4 regions of the Anaerobacillus sp. CMMVII genome follow, and region 2 is predicted to be linked to each of the others. Evidence: predicted binding sites of a transcription regulator. Region 2 holds the regulator's gene; each other region holds the start of a gene.
What was found. The regulator Rex, encoded in region 2, represses fermentation and respiration genes when NADH is low (regulators of the CRP and FNR family bind a similar motif). The targets are predictions, from matches to a motif close to TTGTGAAATATTTCACAA.
Positions count from the first base shown of each region.

Region 1: H1D32_RS18485 (cytochrome ubiquinol oxidase subunit I) is a predicted target of Rex. The motif match lies at 1,467-1,484, and genes of this name have one in related genera.
Region 3: H1D32_RS23665 (TIGR04053 family radical SAM/SPASM domain-containing protein) is a predicted target of Rex. The motif match lies at 1,115-1,132, and genes of this name have one in related genera.
Region 4: H1D32_RS24190 (DUF2249 domain-containing protein) is a predicted target of Rex. The motif match lies at 1,588-1,605, and genes of this name have one in related genera.

Region 1 is NZ_JACEHK010000015.1:245,063-248,279, forward strand. Features, by position in the region: gene H1D32_RS18470 (CBO0543 family protein) at 72-608, shown strand; gene H1D32_RS18475 (thioredoxin domain-containing protein) at 678-818, shown strand; partial or broken gene H1D32_RS18480 (peroxiredoxin family protein) at 831-1,178, shown strand; gene H1D32_RS18485 (cytochrome ubiquinol oxidase subunit I) at 1,569-2,942, shown strand; gene cydB (cytochrome d ubiquinol oxidase subunit II) at 2,942-3,217, shown strand, end outside.
Region 2 is NZ_JACEHK010000001.1:325,148-328,364, forward strand. Features, by position in the region: gene moaC (cyclic pyranopterin monophosphate synthase MoaC) at 87-581, shown strand; gene H1D32_RS01800 (redox-sensing transcriptional repressor Rex) at 760-1,395, shown strand; gene H1D32_RS01805 (MDR family MFS transporter) at 1,670-3,091, shown strand; TPP riboswitch at 3,165-3,217, shown strand, end outside.
Region 3 is NZ_JACEHK010000018.1:8,461-11,677, reverse strand. Features, by position in the region: gene H1D32_RS23670 (UTP--glucose-1-phosphate uridylyltransferase) at 70-888, shown strand; gene H1D32_RS23665 (TIGR04053 family radical SAM/SPASM domain-containing protein) at 1,407-2,558, shown strand; gene H1D32_RS23660 (ATP-binding protein) at 3,060-3,217, shown strand, end outside.
Region 4 is NZ_JACEHK010000018.1:108,728-111,944, reverse strand. Features, by position in the region: gene H1D32_RS24195 (heme-copper oxidase family protein) at 1-984, opposite strand, end outside; gene H1D32_RS24190 (DUF2249 domain-containing protein) at 981-1,526, opposite strand; gene argC (N-acetyl-gamma-glutamyl-phosphate reductase) at 1,834-2,850, shown strand; partial or broken gene argJ (bifunctional ornithine acetyltransferase/N-acetylglutamate synthase) at 2,876-3,217, shown strand, end outside.

The DNA of each region.
Region 1 (3,217 bases), on a different contig from region 2:
GTTTCACAGAAATGCAAGATATTTTATTTATTGGAAATAACTAAAATGTAAATATACAAGGGAGTAAACATATGCATATTTTAATCGGATTAATGACAGTGCTAGCTGTTTGGATTCGTCGTGATTATCGCAATTGGAAAGAGTATCATACTACCATGCTTTATATTGCAATTGGAAACCTTATGTATAATTTTTTATGTGCAAACTATTTACTATGGAAATTTAACCCGGACATTTTATCTAACCATACTTTAACAGAAGTTGTTTATACTCTTATTGTTTTTCCAGGAACAGTATTAATGTTTTTAGCGAAGTATCCCAGTACACCAAAACGGATCTTTTTACATTATGTGACTTGGATAAGCGTTTACGTTGGATTTGAAGTTGTGTTTTTAGTTCTTGATAAAATATATTACCAGCATGGTTGGCATTTAGGTTGGTCAGCCCTTTTTGATTGTATTATGTTCCCAATGTTAAGATTATTTTATAAAAAGCCATTAGTGGCGTACGTATTGTCAATCCCTATAGCAGTATTTTTTATTTATTACTTTGACGTACCGGTGCATATCCCGATGGAAGAGAGATTAAATTATATTGCTAATAAATGACTTTCACTCCCCAATTAAGGTAAATTAATGATGGTAAGTTTAAAATATAGAAAAGTGGAGGGGAATGTAATGCCTAAGGCAGATAAGGGACTAAAACCTGGAGCGAAAATTCCGACGTTTACACTTGAGGGTGTTGATGGGAAAACATATAATTCCAAGCACTTGGAAGGGGAACCGTTTTTACTGTATTTTTTAAGGGGGACGTTTTGACCCAATTGTCGCAAGCAGTTAGTTCAACTGCGTGAAAATGTAGCTAAATATAAGGAGTTAGGGGTAAATATATTTGTAATTGCTGGTCAAAATAAAAGTTCTGCAGCAAAGTGGTTAGAGAAAAATCCAATGCCTTTTCCTTTTTTAATTGATGCTGATCGGTCTGTGATTAAACAATTTGATGTGTACAATCCAATTAGTTTTGATGCTTTCCGCCTCGCCCATCCAAGTTTATTTTTAGTTGATAGCGATGGGAAGATCGTGTATAGCTACGTTAGCTCCAACCAATTTGATCGACCAACAGAAAATGCGACATATGAAAAGGTTCATGATTTGTTAGCAAAATCTATAGATGCCTAATACTAATACCTACAAACACGAGTATCTCTTAGGAAGATGCTCGTGTTTTTCTATCGTGAAATTATATTTTTGAGTTTTGTTACAGGTGAATGTTATTTTCCTTCATATATAAATGTGAAGTACTTATGAAGAAACATTCACAAATTAGCCAAAAATTTGACCCCTATTTCGCCTTAATCACTATTACAATTGTATTAAAGTGATAAATATCACACTTAGGGTATAAGTGAATATTATTTTTGAATAGAAATATGATCAGAAGTGAGCATGGGTACTGGATGTTAATGTTTGTGTAATACTGAACAAGTTAGTTGATTTAGTGTTAAATGTTCATTACTGAACAAAGTGTTGAGTAAGTAGAAAAGAATAGGTAGGTGGAGGGGAATAGGTATGTTTGAAATGCTCGATGTTTTAATGTTATCAAGGTTACAGTTTATGTTTACAGTGATCGTTCACTATTTTTTCGTCCCTTTAACGATAGGCTTGGCAGTCTTCATTGCTTTCATGGAGTTCCGGTATTGGAGAACAGGTAATCCCCTATACGATAAAATGGCCCGTTTCTGGACGAAGCTGTTTCTCGTCAATTTTGGTGTAGGGCTTGCTACAGGGATTACGATGGAATTTCAATTTGGAATGAATTGGGCAGGTTACTCCCGATTTGTAGGTGATATCTTTGGTGCGCCACTTGCTGCTGAGGGGGTATTTGCCTTCTTCCTAGAGTCGACGTTTATTGGTTTACTAGTTTTTGGCCGTGATAAGATTTCTAAGGGGATGCGTTTTTTTGCGGCACTAATGATTTCGCTCGGAACAACGATGTCATCATTTTGGATTATTGCCGCCAATTCATGGCAGCACACACCGGCAGGATTTATTATTAACGAGGAAATGAACCGTGCAGAAATGGTCAACTTTGCTGAAGCTATTTTTAATCCGTCAACAATGGTGAGATTTTTCCACGTTCTCCAAGGTGCTTACATTTTATCTGCCTTTTTTGTAATCGCGATTAGCGCTTACTATTTGTTAAGAAAGAAGAATATTCCTCTTGCAAAAAAATCAATGAAATATGCGGTGATTTTTGGATTAGTCTTTTCTGTGACTCAGGCTTTTTCAGGACATTCTCACTCAGTATTAGTAGCTGAGACACAGCCAGCAAAGCTTGCAGCTTATGAAGCCCATTGGGAAACAGAGAGTAATGCACACTTATTACTGTTTGCCATTCCAGACTATGAAAACGAAACGAATAAATTTGAAATAGGCATCCCAGGACTACTAAGCTATCTGACTCACGGAGACCGAAATGAGCCAGTATTAGGTTTAAAAGAGTTTCCCGCAGATGAACGTCCATCAATTTTAGGTAACTTTATAGCATTTCGAGTCATGATTGGTTTAGGAATGATCTTTATTTTCTGGACGATCTATCTAGCTTTCCAAATGCGAAGAGGAACACTTTATGATAATCACTTCGCCCTAAAAACATCATTGCTACTATTGCCAACACCATATCTTGCTAACACAGCAGGCTGGATTGTAGCTGAATGGGGCAGGCAGCCTTGGATTGTTTATGGTGTTTTAAGAACAGCTGATGGTGTTTCCCAATTAAGTACCATGGAGTTAGTATTGTCACTAGGTTTTTTCATTGGGATATACACGTTCCTTTTATACCTGATGATTTATCTGATGGTAAAAGAAGTGAAGAAATTTGATATGGAAAAAGCATTTAGTACTGATAAGGGTCACGAATCAGGAAGGGAGGAAACTGCATAATGGATCTCAATATTATTTGGTTTATCCTGTTAGGTGTTTTAATAATTGGTTATGCCGTTTTAGATGGTTTTGACTTAGGGATAGGGACGCTATTTTTTACGCTTGGAAAAACAAAAGAAGAGAAAAAGACGCTTATAAATTCCATCGGTCCTGTTTGGGACGGGAACGAAGTTTGGTTATTAACTGCAGGTGGTGCTCTTTTCGCAGCCTTTCCTTTCGTTTATGCTACAGTCTTTAGTGGCTTTTACTTAGCGATGTTACTCGTATTGTTTGGG
Region 2 (3,217 bases):
ATTTTCGTTACAATTTATGAAACGATTACAAATTTGACAAAATGGTGTACAATATATTTGTAATGAATTGAAAGGGGACATTTGAAATGTCATCGTTTACTCATTTTAATGAACAAGGACGCGCAAAAATGGTCGATATCTCTGAAAAGAATGAGACGGTTCGAACAGCTTTAGCAAAGTCTAGTGTTGAAGTAAGTGCAGAAATTTATACAAAAATTAAAGAAGGATCCATGGGCAAAGGGGATGTTCTTGGCGTAGCTCAGGTTGCAGGAGTCATGGCTGCGAAAAGAACGGCTGATTGGATCCCAATGTGTCATCCACTAGCATTAACAGGCGTGGATGTTACCTTTGATTGGTCTACAAAAGACGACAATCACAAGCTTAATATTTACGTAAAAGTAAAAACAAAGGGAAGTACAGGAGTTGAAATGGAAGCTTTAACGGCAGCTTCTGCTGTTGCTTTAACGGTTTATGATATGTGCAAAGCTGTTGATAAAGGAATGGTTATTGGACCTACATACTTAGTTGAAAAAACAGGTGGAAAAAGCGGAGATTTTAAAAGAGAGAAAAGTGTAGACTAAAACAATTAACATTTGTACCGACTAAAGGGGAAAAACCGGGAGTTATTAGCAAGGATTTGTGAATTGGTAAACAATGAAACATAGAAAATGAGGATTTGCATTAGTGGGGATGAGCACCTAAACCATTGATTTTGTTTTGCCCTTTATCTAGTTGAAGGTACAGGTTGGAGGCAGAAAAATGAATATCGATCAAACGAAAATTCCTCAAGCAACGGCAAAACGGTTGCCTTTGTATTATCGATTTTTAGAAAATTTACAAGCGTCTGGGAAGCAAAGAGTTTCGTCTTCGGAATTAAGTGAAGCCGTAAAAGTAGATTCAGCAACGATTCGTCGAGATTTCTCCTACTTTGGTGCACTTGGGAAAAAGGGGTATGGATACAATGTAAATTATCTATTAACCTTTTTTAGAAAAACATTAGACCAGGATGAGGTTACGAATGTCGCACTAATCGGTGTCGGAAACTTAGGGACAGCATTTTTGCATTACAATTTCTCAAAGAATAATAGTACAAGAATTGAACTAGCTTTTGATGTCGATGAAAATAAAGTCGGGACTGAGCTTGGAAGCGTTCCTATTTATCATTTAGATGATTTAGAAAAAGTTTTAGACTCTTCTATTTCAGTCGCGATATTAACTGTACCGTCATCCGTTGCTCAAAAGGTAGCAGATCGTTTGGTTGCTTGTGGTATAAAAGGAATTTTGAATTTCACACCAGCCAGACTATCAGTACCAAAGAACATCCGAGTTCATCATATTGATCTATCGGTTGAACTTCAGTCATTAATTTATTTTCTTAAGCATTATCCAATGTAAGAGTCGTACCTGCACGAAATACAATGAAAGGGTTATCACATGTCTAAACAGTGGTAACCCTTTTTTATTATAGAATCAATTTGGCTACGGAGATAACAAAGACGTTCAATCCAATTACTCTTACCTTCAGTATTGTAAATCTGATAGTTAGGGTTTTTTCTTCTTTATAAATGACTGGTAAAAAAATCCTTGATTATTAAACCCTTCTATACTAAAATTTCATTTTTCATGGTATGATTAAAAATATATTTCGAAAAACGAAAGGATTCTACAGATGAGAAAATTGTTTCCTGAAAAATGGCTTGTAGTGATAGCAGTATTATTAGGAACTTTTACAATTATTTTAAACAACAGCATGTTAAATCCGGCAGTTCCCCATTTGATGAAGGTATTTGAAGCTGATGCGGTAGCTACCGGATGGGTAATTACAATCTTCATGGTAACGATGGGAATAACCATGCCATTAACCGGCTACTTAGGAGATAAATTCGGAAAGAAAAAGCTTTATTTGAGCGGTTTAGTAATCTTTATCATCGGCTCTATTTTAGGCTCGTTTTCTTGGGACCTTAGTTCCCTTATATTTTTCCGGGGCATTCAAGGAATCGCTGGTGGAATTATGATGCCATTATCAATGGCACTTATCTTTGAAGTATTTCCAAGACATGAGCGGGGACTTGCCACAGGTATCTGGGGCGTTGCAGCGATGATGGCGCCTACGATTGGGCCTACGATTGGTGGATTTATTATTGAATCTGGCAGTTGGCAGTGGCTCTTTTTAGTTAACGTACCAACAGGGGCTTTAGGAATTTTGATTGGTGCAATGTACTTAAAAAATACAAACAGAGTCCAAGGAATTACCTTCGATAAATGGGGATTTGCTTCAGTAACAGTGGGAGTAGGAGCAATCCTATATGCATTAGGGAGAGTTTCAGCAATAGAGCATCTAATACAACCTCTAAATCTTACATTAATAATTATTGGAATAGTCTCGCTATATCTCTTCGTAAAAATTGAAAACCATCAAGAGCAGCCATTATTAGATTTATCAATTTTTAAAAACAAGGCTTACACATATAGTGTCTGGATTTCAATTTCAACCTCATTAGCGTTATTCGGAGGAATCTTTCTAATACCTTTATTAATTCAACATGTGTACGGGTTAGGGCCGGTAGTCACAGGCCTAGTATTTTTACCAGCGGCGCTTTTCACCGGCATATTTATGACCATTGGAGGCCGACTTCTCGATCGAAAAGGACCATTACTTGTTGTTACTAGTGGTCTAGTCATGATCGCTGTCCCTACAATTGCTTTAGGATTTACAACAATGGAAACCTCTTTAGCTATGATTTTCTTACTCATGGCACTGCGAGGAATTGGTCAAGGCTTCTCAACCATGCCTGCGACAACTGCCGGAATGAATGCCATTCCAGAAAAATTTATTTCTAGAGGATCAGCAATGAACAACGTCTTAAGGCAAATTAGTTCAGCTCTAGGGATCGTCTTTATCTCAATCTATTATGAGGTTCGTAAAGTGCAAGTATTTCCTAATGTCGGGACAATGGAAGAAGCAAGTTTACAAGCGATTAATGAAGGGTTTTTGCTTTTAGGGGTAATCGCCATTCTAACGATACCACTAGGTTTGCTAATAGGCAGAGCTTCTGAAAAACAAGAACGTAAAACAACATTATCGGCGTAGGAAAAATATTAATTTCAAAACGATTTAGTATAGAAAGTTTTGAAAACTATGGTATGATAAACAAAATAATATGTTTTACAGCTACGGGAGCCTAGAGGACTAGGCTGAGAGGATGACTATTCCGTC
Region 3 (3,217 bases), on a different contig from region 2:
CAACTTACGTCCAAACCAAGCTGTGAATAATTTATATATTGAGTGCATTAACAGAAGGGATTGAATTAAATGAAGAAGGTGAAAAAAGCAATTATTCCAGCAGCGGGTTATGGTACGAGAAATTTACCTATTACGAAAGTTCTTCCTAAAGAAATGTTTCCGATAGGAGGGAAACCTGCAATTCAATACATTGTTGAGGAAGCTGTTGATGCAGGAATTGAAGAAATACTAATTGTTGTATCCAGAAACAAAAATATGATATTGGATTACTTTGATCGCTCATTAGAACTAGAGACATTTCTAGAGAAAACGAATAAGCTCCATCTATTAGAAAAAGCATCAATCCCGAATATCCACATTCAATATATCCGTCAACCTTATGCTGAGGGTCTAGGCGATGCAGTTGCATTAGGAAAGTTGTTTGTGAAAAATGAGCCGTTTGCCGTTATCCTACCAGATGATATTTTTCTTTGTAGAAGAAAGGTAGCATTAGCCCAACTTATCGAGACCTACAATGAACATCACTCCTCGGTCATTGGACTACAAAAAGTAAAACCTGAATTGTTAAAAAATTATGGTGTGATCAAAGGGGAAAAACTGAAAGGACGTCAATATCAAATCACTGATATCGTCGAAAAGCCTGAAAATTCCCCACCGTCTGACTTGGCTGTTACAGGGCGTTATATATTTAACCCGACAATTTTTACTTACTTAGAAAAATTAGAACAAGGGGTCGGAGGAGAAATACAATTAACGGATGCAATTAAGGATTTGCTAGCGGAGGAAAACTGCATTGGAATGTGTATTGCAGGCGACCGTTATGACATTGGATCGGACACAGACTACTTAAAACTGATGAACAGAGTGAAAAAAAAATATAGTAACTAAAAGAGGAGATAAGAGCTTTAAGGAGCTTTTATTTCCTTTTTCATATTTCCAAAAACTTTTAGGATTTGTAAATAGATTTAAATCTTGATTGAAATTTAGGAATCGTAGCAAGAGAAACAATGTTCTTTCAGAAAGAGGTAATAAATAATGTTCATAAAATGTTCGAAACCTTAAAAGCTTGATAACATATGGGTTTATGATGAGAAATGGGTTTAGCTACGTATAAATGTGATTTTTTTCACAGTTAATCATTTCAAATAGTAATAATCTAAAAACATAAAGAGGCCTTTTGAAAACAACTTTACAAAGTTATTTTTGGTATTAATCGAAGTTGTACTCAGTAAAGATTACCTAATTGTTCTTAGTTTGTAACAAATCTACAAATTTCTCTCATCTAATCGTTTTAAAATAAAGCTATACTTACAAGTAGTAAAAAATACAAAAAAAGTTTGGTGATGAAGATGCATAAAATGGAACATCCAAAAGGAATGGGACATCCAGGGGGACATCCAAAAGGAATGGGGATGGGGCATCCAGGGGGAATGGGCGCACAAATTGATTACGATCAAGATCCTTTTATTGTTATTTGGGAGGTTACACGTGCTTGTGAATTAAAATGCGTTCACTGTCGAGCTGACGCACAAACGAAACCAGATCCAAATGAATTGAGCCATGAAGAAGGAATTAAACTTATTGATGAAATATATGAAATGAATAATCCAATGCTCGTATTTACAGGTGGAGACTGTATGATGCGAAAAGACCTCTTTGAACTTTCGGAATATGCAGTGAAAAAAGGTATGCGTGTATCAATGACTCCGAGTGCTACTGACAATGTAACGAAAGAAGCAATGGAAAAAGCAAAAAATGTTGGTCTTTCCCGCTGGGGGATTAGCCTTGATGGTCCAACACCAGAAATTCACGATCATTTTCGAGGAACTCCAGGATCATTTGATTTAACAGTTGAAAAGATTAAGTATTTAAATGAATTAAATATGCCATTGCAAATCAATACAGTTATCTCTCGTTATAATTATGATTCACTTGAGAAAATGGCCGAGTTAGTTGGGGAGTTAAAAGCAGTTATGTGGTATATCTTCCTCCTTGTTCCTACAGGAAGAGGGCAAATGGATGCTTGCTTAACCCCTGCTGAACACGAAAAGGTATTTCGTTGGCTTTATGAACTAGGGAAAACAGCTCCTTACGATATTAAAACGACAGCAGCACAACACTATCGGCGGGTCGTTATTCAACAAAAGACAAGAGAAAAGCTTGTAGATAAAGGTGATATTCGTTATGAAGATTCAATAACTGATACAGCTTATCTTATTGACGGCTTAAAACGGGCACCAAAAGGAGTAAACGATGGAAATGGCTTTATTTTCGTTTCACATACTGGCGATGTTATGCCAAGTGGTTTACTACCAATTGTAGTAGGAAATGTCAGAGAGAAGCCTTTGAAAGAAATTTATCGAGAGTCTCCAGTATTGAAAGAGCTCCGTAATCCAGACCTCTATAAAGGTAAATGCGGTGTTTGTGAATTTAAATTTGTATGCGGTGGTTCTAGATCTAGGACATATGCAGTAACTGGTGACTATTTAGAAAGTGAACCGTTCTGTGTATATATTCCAGAAGCGATGCGCACGAAAGAAAATACAACATCCTTATAGTACTATTAAAGAGACTTCCTTTATCCAAAGGTTAGTCTCTTTTTTATTTTTAAAAGGCTGTTTTCGTAAAGTTTGTTGCTTTTGTAAAAATCGAAAGATATCACTACTTATTAGTAAGCACTGCTCTTTTCTTACCTATTGTATTCGGTGATATCTTCATCTAAGGAAGTTTTCCAATTATTTTAGGTTAAAAAGCAACAAGTTTTTTGTGCGACGAGTAACCGCAGGAGCAATGTTATAGAAAAGAGCCTTTAGAAAAGACCGTTTTAAAAATTAGTAGTGTTAACTATTTTAAATGAAGTTGCCAAAAGCGATTCGCAACTTCATTTAGTTTGAGATAGCGTGATTAAGGTAATTATGAATTCTCACTAGAGTAGTAAAATTTAGTAATAATTGCTAGTAACTGTAGTAAAATTATAGTAGAATCAAAGGAGTTCTTGTAAAATTTTAGCGTCTGATACATTTTTTGTAAAAATAATCGCACATATGAAAGGTAATACTATGAAATTAAAAACGAAATTATATGTTGGATTTGGTACCATTCTTGTAATCTTAGTATTGATTTGCTCAATTGTTCTCTATACTCTAAACCTTCAAAAAGTGAACATGGAATTTATTGTTTATAATAATTTTGAACGCGTAAATTTAGCCAATGAATT
Region 4 (3,217 bases), on a different contig from region 2:
AACAACACTTACAGCTGTTAAAAAATGTAACGATCCAAACAGTTTTGGTTCTATTATTAAGGCAATTATGGATAAGATGACGACTAAAATAAAACCATCAACAGCATAAACTGTTACCGTAATTCCTTTCCCAGGATTCCTTTTAAACTTCTTCTGCTGAATTTGATAGATATGGTAACGATAAAGACCTAAGCCTAATAAAAAGAACAAGAATCCAATAATTGTTAGGATAAAACCTGCTTGCAAGAAAAAGTTAACTGAAATTATCACTAAACTTAAATGGAACGTTAGTAAAATCCATTTTTGCAGGTTAATTGGTTGACCGTGGGCTAAATAAAACATTGGAAGCATTTTGAAACTATAGCCTACGATTAAAAATAAAAACCAACCAACAAATCCAAACCATATATGGGCTGCTAATATAGCTGAATGTAAAGTTGGTAAAATTTGAAACGAAAAGTTTAAGGCCAGGAGTAGTCCTGAAACTACTGTAAGCAATAAATAGACAAAAGAACTTACTGTAGCAAATAAAATGCTATTGAATGCTTTTGCTTTAGATATTGTCATAAATATATTTACAATAAAGATAATGACACCAGCAACTGTGATTATCGAAGAACCGATTAAGACATTTTTATTAAATTGAAAAAAACCAATTAATAGACCGATAGACCCAGTTGTAAATAAAAAGTAGTGAATGACACCTAAACGAATACTATATAGTTTTTCATTAATAACAACAGGTACAAGTTGATAAACTGCTCCCATCGCTAACATCGTTGTAAATCCAAGGATAAATAAGTGCATTGCACCAATTCCTAATGTTGTACGAATATTCGCACCAGTAAAAAGAGAACCACCAACAATGAGTACGATAGAAAATACAAACAAAGACAAAAATGCTGTAATCATAAATGAAAATGGAAGGTAAAAGCTTGCTCTTGTTTGATCTTTTGCGATTAGGCTTCCTGTAGGAATATTCATCGCTTACCCTCTTTCTTTACAATTGTGACTTCAACAGAACCATCTTCCATTTCTTTTGGTGAATACTCATAACCTAGTTGGTTTAATTCTTCAATTAAAAACGCTGGAAGGCGGTCATTACGAATTGTTAAAACTTCTCCATTTTTCATTGAACTCAATCTAGATAGTGTACGAATCATTGGTTGAGGTGGCTCTAGTCCTCGATTATCTAAATAAAATATAGTCTCATCAATTAGAATTGGGCTATCTTGTTGTGAACAAGGAGGACGATCAGCCACTTCTTCATCTTTTTTCCAGAAGAAAAAACTACGTTTCTTCTTTTTAAATGTTGTGATGAAATGGTCGTCAGCTTTCTTCTGAACCTCATTGGCATATCCTTTTGTCTTCATAATCGTTAGAAGTGGTGTAGGTTTTATCGTGGAATGTAAGACAAAAACATCTCCTTTATCTAAACTTTTAACGGCACTCATTATCTTTTGAAAAGGTTCTAGCTTATTTTTTAAATCCTCTCGAACATCTAACTCAACAACTTTTCCTGACATTAATCACAACTCCTTTTATTTGTTCTTCTTGCTTCATTATAAATGGCCTTCATAAAATAAGATGTGACAGTTATCACGAATGATAATCATTATCAATATTAATTTTTATGGGTTAATGTATAAAAATAAGTTAAGGAATAATAAGAATACAAAGAAAAATGAAAGTGTCCATATGTATCAGCTGTTTACCTATATATTTTCTAAAATAAAAAAATATAAAAATACAGTTGATTTTATTTTTATTCAATCTTATAATTAAAAACAACATTAAATCGTTAAATGAAGTGACAAAGAAAAGAGGAGAAATATGAAGGCAGCGGTAATTGGGGCAACTGGGTATGGAGGAGCAGAATTAGTTCGCATTCTCCACCAACATAAATTGATTCGTAATTATACAATACATTCATCTTCACAGGTTGGGGCTACTATAGGCGCGAGTTATTTGCAAAAATTAGAGCCGATTGATATTGAGAAAATTTCCAAAGATACTGATATAGTTTTTATGGCTACACCCTCAGGAGTTTCTAGGGAACTATCACCTGCATTTGTTGAAAATGGTATAAAAGTCATTGATTTATCTGGTGATTTACGTTTTAGGGATTCTGCAGTTTATGAAAATTGGTATAAGAAAAAAGCTGCTCCTAAACATGTACTAGAAAAGGCAATTTACGGTTTAACAGAAATAAATCGACAAGAAATAAAGAATGCTAGATTAATTGCCAATCCAGGTTGTTACCCAACTGCCACTATTCTGGGGTTGTTTCCACTACTTAAGAATTTTGCAGTAGACACGGAATCCATCATCATTGATGCGAAATCCGGGGTTTCTGGTGCAGGTCGTAATGCGAGCTTGGCTACGAGCTATTGTGAGGTAAATGAAAATTTCAAAATTTACAAAGTCAATGAGCACCAACATATTCCCGAAATTGAGCAGATGCTTAAAAAGGCAAATAGCAATTTGGGGCCAGTTAAATTTAATACTCATCTAGTACCAATGACGAGGGGAATTATGGCAACCATTTATTGTAAACCGCTTCAAATGATAACTGAAAAGGAACTACGCGAATTGTATCAGCATCATTATCAAGAAGACAAATTCGTCAGAGTAAGGGGCATAGGAGAATATCCAGCTACTAAGGAAGTATATGGTTCAAATTACTGTGATATTGGGATCACCTACGATGAACGAACTGGGTGGGTAACAATTGTATCAGTGATTGACAACTTGATGAAAGGAGCTGCAGGTCAGGCAGTTCAAAACTTAAATGTAATGCTAGGAATTGATGAAGGAACAGGGCTTTTGGCCCCGCCCATCTTACCATAAGCAATAATTATAATGAGGTGAAGGAATTGGATACAACGTTAAAAGTTTTTCGGCTAGTCCTGTAGAGGCTGGTAGTATCATTACTCCGAAAGGATTTTATGCAGCGGGTTTACACACGGGTGTAAAACGGTATCGTTTAGACTTAGGGGTGATCTACTGTGAAGTTCCTGCAAGTAGTGCGGCTGTGTACACATTAAATAAAGTGCAGGCTGCTCCGATAAAGGTGACAAAAGAGAGTATAGCTCAAGAAGGTAAGCTTCAAGCAATTATCGTAAACAGTGGGAATGCAAATGCTTGTACTGGAAAAAAAGGGGTTGAAGATGCGTATACAATGCGAAAAGCTACAGCTGAAGTTTTTGGGGTTCCA